DNA from 3 places in the Pseudooceanicola profundus genome. Region 1 is predicted to be linked to each of the others. Evidence: riboswitches for the same ligand, from Rfam matches in the RefSeq annotation. Region 1 holds a riboswitch; each other region holds the start of a gene.
What was found. A riboswitch is a leader RNA that binds a small molecule or an ion and turns the genes downstream of it on or off. The one in region 1 is predicted to bind thiamine pyrophosphate.

Region 1 (2,256 bases):
GGGCCCGGGGTGTCCGTTGCCGCCCGCCACAGGATCGCGGCGAGCGGCAGGACGAGGGCGAGACAGACGGCCCCCGCGGCGAGGCGCCCGGCAAGGGCCCCCGGTCCGTGAGTGGGGGCGGTGGCCGTCCAGCGGCGACGGGCCGGAAATTGATCCGCCGCCTGTGTCTCGCCTCGTGTCGCGTGCATCGGGTCAGGGCTCCGACGTGAGGTCGACCGACGCCCGGCTCCTTGGGCCGGGCGTTGCACGGGGCCGGGCAGGTGGTGCCGGGGCCCTGGGCGGGGCCTGCATCGGGCCTGTCACTTCGCTGTGCATTGCGCCCGTCACTTGGCGAGCGCGGCGCGCCATTCCTCGAGCGCGGCATCGCGGGCGGCCTGCGCCTCCGCGACCGGCAGGAGCAGCGGCGTGGTGGGGACGGTGAGCGTCTCGTAGCCCTCGGGCAGGCCCGCATCGGGGATCACGGCCGGGTACATCCAGTTCGTCGTGGGGATCGCGGATTGCACCGCCTCGCCGGTCAGGAACTGGAGGAACTGCTGCGCCAGCTCGGGCTGATCGGAGGAGGCCAGCCTGGCCGCCACTTCGACCTGCATGTAATTGCCCTCGTCGAAGGCGAGCGCGGTCTTGCCGGCGTCATCCTCGGCGATCAGGTGATAGGCGGGCGAGGTGGTGTAGGAGAGCACGAGGTCGGCCTCGCCCTCGAGGAAGAGGCCATAGGCCTCGGACCAGCCGGGGGTGACGGTGACGATATTGTCGGCCAGCGCCTCCCAGATCGCCGGGGCCTCGTCGCCGTAGGCCTGTTTCACCCAGAGCAGCAGGCCGAGACCGGGGGTTGAGCTGCGCGGGTCCTCGATCACGATGGAGGCGTCGCTGTCGGCCAGTGCGCGGAAGCTCGTGGGCCGGGGGCCGTCTGTGAGGCCGACGAAGGCGAAATAGCCCCAGTCGAAGGGCACGAAGGTCTCGTCCGTCCAGTCGATCGGCAGGCTGTACTCGGCGGTGACGTCCGAGGCGGCGAAGAGGCCGCTCTCCGCGGCCGCGCCCATCAGCGCCGTGTCGAGGCCGAGCACCACGTCGGCCTCGGTGCGGGCCCCTTCGAGCCGCAGCCGCGAGAGCAGCGCTGCGCCGTCGCCTGCAGTGACGAAGGTCACGTCGCAGCCGCAGGTCTTTTCGAATTCCGCCTCGATCACGGGGCCGGGGCCCCATTCGGTGGCGAGGCTGTCGTAGGTGTAGACGGTGAGCTCAGGGGTCTGCGCGGCGGCCTGTGTGGCCATGAGCAGTCCCGCAGCAATTGCCAGATGTCGCATTGTCATCCTCCACTTGCGACGGGCGGGGCAAGTATCGGATGGCCGTGAAGCGCGGATCCGGACCTTCCCTCCGCCGGTCTTAACCGGTTCAGGTTCAACGGGTTCGCGGATCAGCGCATCTCAGCCCCTGTGGGGCACCCCGAGGTGGGGGCGACACTAGTGAGCGGCGGGGCGGCTGGCAAGGGGGGCGGTCGGGCCTGCGCGAGGGTGGCGAGGGGGCAGGGGGGCTGTCTGCCCCCCCGGGCCTGCGGCCCTCCCCCCGAGGATACTTGTGAACAGTGGATGGGGGGCGGGCGGCGCGCCGGAGCCTTGCGCAATTGAACTGCGGGGCGGTTCGGGATAACGGGGGGCGAAGTCAGGAGGACGCGCCCCATGTCGATGAACAGCTTTGGCCATCTTTTCCGTGTCACCACCTGGGGCGAGAGCCACGGGCCGGCGCTGGGGGCGACCGTGGATGGCTGCCCTCCGGGGGTCGAGATCGACGAGGCGATGCTCCAGCAGTGGCTGGACAAGCGCAAGCCGGGCCAGTCGAAGTACACCACCCAGCGGCGCGAGCCCGACCAGGTGGAGATCCTCTCGGGCGTCTTCGAGGGCAAGACCACCGGGACCCCGGTGCAGCTGATGATCCGCAACACCGACCAGCGGTCGAAGGATTACTCCGAGATCTCGCAGACCTTCCGGCCCGGTCACGCCGACATCACCTATTTCCAGAAGTACGGCATCCGCGACTATCGCGGTGGTGGGCGCTCCTCGGCGCGGGAGACCGCGGCGCGTGTGGCGGCCGGCGGGCTGGCGCGGGCGGCGCTGGCACAGCTGGCCCCCGAGGTGAAGATCACCGGCTACATGGTGCAGATGGGGCCGAAGGCGATCGACCGGTCGCGGCTGGACCTCGGCCAGGTCGGCGAGAACCCCTTCTGGTGCCCCGACGCGGTGGCGGCGCAGGACTGGGCCGACT
Region 2 (2,256 bases), 540 kb from region 1:
GACATCGACCCGGTCATTCACGATCAGCGGCACACCGAGAGGTGTCAGTGCCGAGATCAGCGCCCGGGCCAGCGCCGCGAAATCCTCATCCCTCAAGGTCTTGTCGCGCAGCTGGACCCATCCGGCGCCACCCTGCGCGGCGGCGAGGGCCTGTTCGATCACGGGGCGGGCGGCCCCGGGATCGGTGATGAAGCAGAGCGGCGGGATCATGCGATGCTGATCCGTGCGCCCGCATCCAGTTCCTCTGGTCCCACCCCCGACAGCGCATCGAGGAACGCCGGCTGGAACGAGCCCGGCCCCTGCGCCCCGGCGCCGGCCCGCTCTCCGGCGAGGCCGTAGTAGGCGAGGGCCGCGACGGTGGCCTCGAACCTGGGTTGCCCGGCGACGAAGGCGGCGACGAGCCCGGTCAGGGAACAGCCGAGCGCGGTGACCCGGGGCATCAGCGCATGTCCGTTGGCGATCCGTGCCGCGCGCGCGCCGTCGGTGACGAAATCCACGGGGCCGGTGACGGCGACCACGGCGCCGCTGGTCCGGGCAAGGGCTCGGGCCGCGTCCTCGGCGGTGGCGACGGTCTCGGTGGCATCGGCCCCCTTGCCGGCCGCGGTGGTCCCGGCGAGGGCGAGGATCTCGGAGGCATTGCCCCGGATGACCGTGGGCCGCAGCGCGAGGAGACGTGCCCCAAGGGCCCGGCGATACGCCGTCGCGCCGACGGCGACCGGGTCGAGGACCCAGGGCACCTCCTGCGCGGCCGCGGCCTGCGCCGTCGCCTCCATCGCCTCGGCCCAGGGCGGGGAGACGGTGCCGATGTTGAGGCTGACCGCCTGCGCAAGCCCGGCGAATTCCGCCGCTTCCTCGCGGGCGTGGACCATCGCGGGCGAGGCACCCGCCGCCAGCAGCACGTTCGCCATGACGTTCATGGCCACGTAGTTGGTGATGTTGTGCACGAGAGGCGCGGTCTGCCGCATCTGTGCAAGGTATGAGCCGGGATGTTCCATCGTATCTCCTCCACGCGCCGGACGGCGGGAGGAACGCGAGGGGGCGGGCGGGGTGCGCCTGACCATCTCATGCGCCTCCCTCCGCCGGCATTATCCGGTTCAGGTTCTAAGGGTTCGTCTCAGCCCGGTTTCCCGAGCGCCCCTGTCGCTTCGCCTGCAGGGATGACATCCCCGCGACCGGGCGTCAAGCCGGGCCGGGGAGGCGGCGCCCCGGCGTCCCATGATCCCTGCGGTGCGGGCCGCAGGGGGCACCACTGCCCGAGGCGATGGCCGAAATGGCTGGGGGCGGGGCCGCGCACAAGGGGCAGCGCCCGCGCCGGCTGGCACGACGGGGGCGGCGTCAGAGCCATGGGCCGGTTGCTGCACGGTGGCGCCCGCGACGTCGCATGTAAGCCATTCTTTGCATGTGATTTTACGCTGCGTCACATGGGGCGTCGGGGGCTGAACAAACCTCGTCGACTCGCTCCAAACGTGTGCTACGCTGACTTTGTTAATTTTTGATTCCAAGATCTTGAAGTTAGGAGCAGAGTCATGTTTAGGACTTACGTCCTCGCGCTTCCCGTCACGGCCGCGTTTATGGCAGGAGCGGCCGTCGCGCAGGAGACAGCGGAGCAGCCGAACATACTTGTAATCTGGGGCGACGACATTGGCTGGTCCAACGTCTCTGCCTACGGGATGGGGATGATGGGCTACACGACGCCCAACATCGACCGGATCGCGAACGAAGGCATCCGCTTCACCGATCACTACGCTCAGCCCAGCTGTACCGCAGGTCGGGCGGCCTTCATCACCGGCCAGTACCCGATCCGCTCGGGCATGACGACGGTGGGGCAGCCGGGCTCGGCGCTCGGGCTGCAGGCGGGCTCGCCCTCGCTGGCGGAAGAACTGAAACAGGTCGGCTACCGCACCGGCCAGTTCGGCAAGAACCACCTCGGCGACCGAAACGAACACCTGCCGACGGTGCATGGCTTCGACGAATTCTTCGGCAACCTCTACCACCTCAACACGCAGGAAGAGGCCGAACAGCGCGACTACCAGAATTTCGGCAAGGAATTCTCCGGCTCGCTGGAGGCCTATGAAGAGCAGTTCGGCACCCGTGGCGTGCTGCACACCTTCGCCACCGACACGGACGACTAGACCGAGATGCCGCGCTTCGGCAAGGTCGGGATGCAGACCATCGAGGACACCGGCCCGCTGACGCAAGAGCGGATGAAGGCCTTTGACGAGGACGAGATGATCCCCAAGGCGATCGACTTCATGG
Region 3 (2,256 bases), 1.9 Mb from region 1:
TGCGGGCGAGGTCGAAGATCATGGAAACATGGCGTTCCGGGTCGGGATCGGTATAGGGGCAGCCGCCGACGAGATCCGCGCCGCGCGCAAGGGCCGCGTCCAGCATGGCGTAGCTCTCGGGCTCGTTGGTCAGCCCCTCCTGCGCGAAGGCGCAGAGTTCGAGCGTGATCGCATGGGCGTAGTCGGCGCGCAGATGCAGCAGGGCATCGAAACTCCGGAACCCGGCACGCGGGTCGATCTCGACAAAGCTGCGCATGCGCGTGGTGCCATGGGATATCGCCGCGCGCAGGACGGCCTCGGCCCGGGCGTAGACATCCGCCTCGGTGAAGGCGGCCTTGGCGCGGGCGGTCTCGCTGACGGCCTCGGCCAGCGTCCCGTGGCAGAGCGAACAGCGGTGCAGGATGCCCGCCTTGTCGAGGTGGATGTGGGTCTCCACCAGCCCGGGAGAAGCGAGCGCGCCGCCGCCCTCCTGTACCGGTGCCGCCACGTCGTCGCCCAGGCCAGGGCCGATGGCCTCGATCCGGCCCCCGCCGATGAGGATGTCGACGGCCGAGAGATGATCGGGCAGGCGGACATTGCGCAGGACGAGGTCTGTCATGGGAGGCTCCGGTGAGATCGGCGCGAGGTTACGCTGCGTGAGGTGCGCGGGGCAAGCGATTGGTGTGATTGCGGTCGAACATGTGCGTATTGAGCTTCATCGCATATGTTGGATAATGGGCGTTTGCTGGTCCGCTTGGCTTCATACAGAGCCGCCCGGGCCGGAGCCAACGGGACGGTTACTTCACAGCTCTCTGCGGCGGCCCATGACACGGGCTCTTGCAATGCGCCCGGCGCTGTGATTTCAGATGACGCATCCACAGGGGTGTCCCGTACTGCCGGGGCTGAGATGCGGGTGGCAAGCCCACGGACCCTCAAAGCTGATCTGGATCATGCCAGCGGAGCAAGGAGGACCCATGTTTATTGGCGCCCAAGTCTCATTGTACCCCATGACCGGCGACTTCGTCCCGGTCATCATGGACGCGCTCACCGCGTTCGACCCCTATCGCGAAAAGCTGCGCGTCGAGACCGACGACATCTCGACCCTCATCGTCGGCGCACCCGAGGTGGTGTTCCCGGCGCTGCGGGATTTCTATGTCGCCGCCGCCGCGACCCGGCATCACGTTGTCCTGCGGGTCACCCTTTCGCGCGGCTGTCCGGGCGAGCCGGATGACCCGATGTGCGCGACCGGTGCGCTTGCCAATCCGGACACGCCTGTTGCGCAGCGCATCGAGGAGGCCCGGGCCGCCGTCGAGGGGGCCGACCAGACGGGCGAGGAGGCCGCCGCGCAATTCTCGCTCTACGTCATGGGGGAGGGGCAGCACATGGACGAGATCTATGGCTGCATCGATTTCCTGAAGGGCAGCGGCACCTTCGACCGGTCCAAGAACTTCTGCACGCGGATCACCGGGGACGCGGGCCCGGTCTTTGCCACGTTGCGCGAAGGCTTCTGCCGGTTCGGCGCGCCGGAAGGCCATGTGACCATGGACCTGACCGTCTCGGCGAATTCCCCCAGCACGCGCAAAGCCGCCGCTTGATCCGATGGACATCGCACATGTGTCCCGCGCGGCGGCGCGCGGGCTGAAACGGGCTGCGCCTGCGCTCGTCTCGGTCATCCTGATCCTGCTGGGCTGGGAGGTCTACGTCGACCTCTCGCGCATCTCGGCCACGGCGCTGCCGGCGCCGTCGCGGGTGGCGGCGCAGGGCTGGCAGGCCCGCGCCGTGCTGGCGGAGAATGCGCTTGCCACGCTCACCGCGACGCTCTCGGGCTTCGCGGTGTCGCTGGCCTGTGCCTTCGTCCTGTCGGTGGCGATCGACTTCGTGCCGCTGCTGCGCCGGGCGCTGTTCCCGGTCTTCGTGATCAGCCAGACCCTGCCGCTGGTGGCCATCGCGCCACTGGTGGTGCTGTGGTTCGGCTTCGGACTGCTGCCCAAGATCCTGCTGGTGGCGCTGGTGACCTTCTTCCCGATGCTGGTGGCGCTGGTCGATGGCTACGAGGCGACGGACCGCGACATCACCCGCCTGCTGCGCAGCATGGGCGCGGGGCGCGGTCAGGTCTTCTGGCGGGCGCGGCTGCCCTCGGCGCTGCCCTTCTTCTTCGCGGGGCTGCGGATCTCGATCACCTATGCCGTGGTGGCGGCGATCTTTGCGGAATACGCGGGCGCGGCGCGGGGGCTGGGGATCTTCATTCTGAACGCCAAGAACAACTTCCGCCCCGAC

Region 2: it holds a riboswitch for thiamine pyrophosphate, as region 1 does, so the genes downstream of both, thiM (hydroxyethylthiazole kinase) here and thiB (thiamine ABC transporter substrate binding subunit) in region 1, are expected to answer to the same signal.
Region 3: it holds a riboswitch for thiamine pyrophosphate, as region 1 does, so the genes downstream of both, ACX9MO_RS17665 (YkoF family thiamine/hydroxymethylpyrimidine-binding protein) here and thiB (thiamine ABC transporter substrate binding subunit) in region 1, are expected to answer to the same signal.

Annotation. Positions count from the first base shown of each region.
Region 1 is NZ_CM142898.1:1,931,762-1,934,017, forward strand. Features, by position in the region: gene ACX9MO_RS08845 (thiamine/thiamine pyrophosphate ABC transporter permease ThiP) at 1-188, opposite strand, end outside; gene thiB (thiamine ABC transporter substrate binding subunit) at 324-1,301, opposite strand; TPP riboswitch at 1,350-1,453, opposite strand; gene aroC (chorismate synthase) at 1,674-2,256, shown strand, end outside.
Region 2 is NZ_CM142898.1:1,394,195-1,396,450, reverse strand. Features, by position in the region: gene thiE (thiamine phosphate synthase) at 1-210, opposite strand, end outside; gene thiM (hydroxyethylthiazole kinase) at 207-995, opposite strand; TPP riboswitch at 1,055-1,149, opposite strand; gene ACX9MO_RS06380 (sulfatase-like hydrolase/transferase) at 1,527-2,132, shown strand; gene ACX9MO_RS06375 (sulfatase-like hydrolase/transferase) at 2,139-2,256, shown strand, end outside.
Region 3 is NZ_CM142898.1:3,861,659-3,863,914, forward strand. Features, by position in the region: gene ACX9MO_RS17660 (amidohydrolase family protein) at 1-598, opposite strand, end outside; TPP riboswitch at 849-962, shown strand; gene ACX9MO_RS17665 (YkoF family thiamine/hydroxymethylpyrimidine-binding protein) at 987-1,574, shown strand; gene ACX9MO_RS17670 (ABC transporter permease) at 1,579-2,256, shown strand, end outside.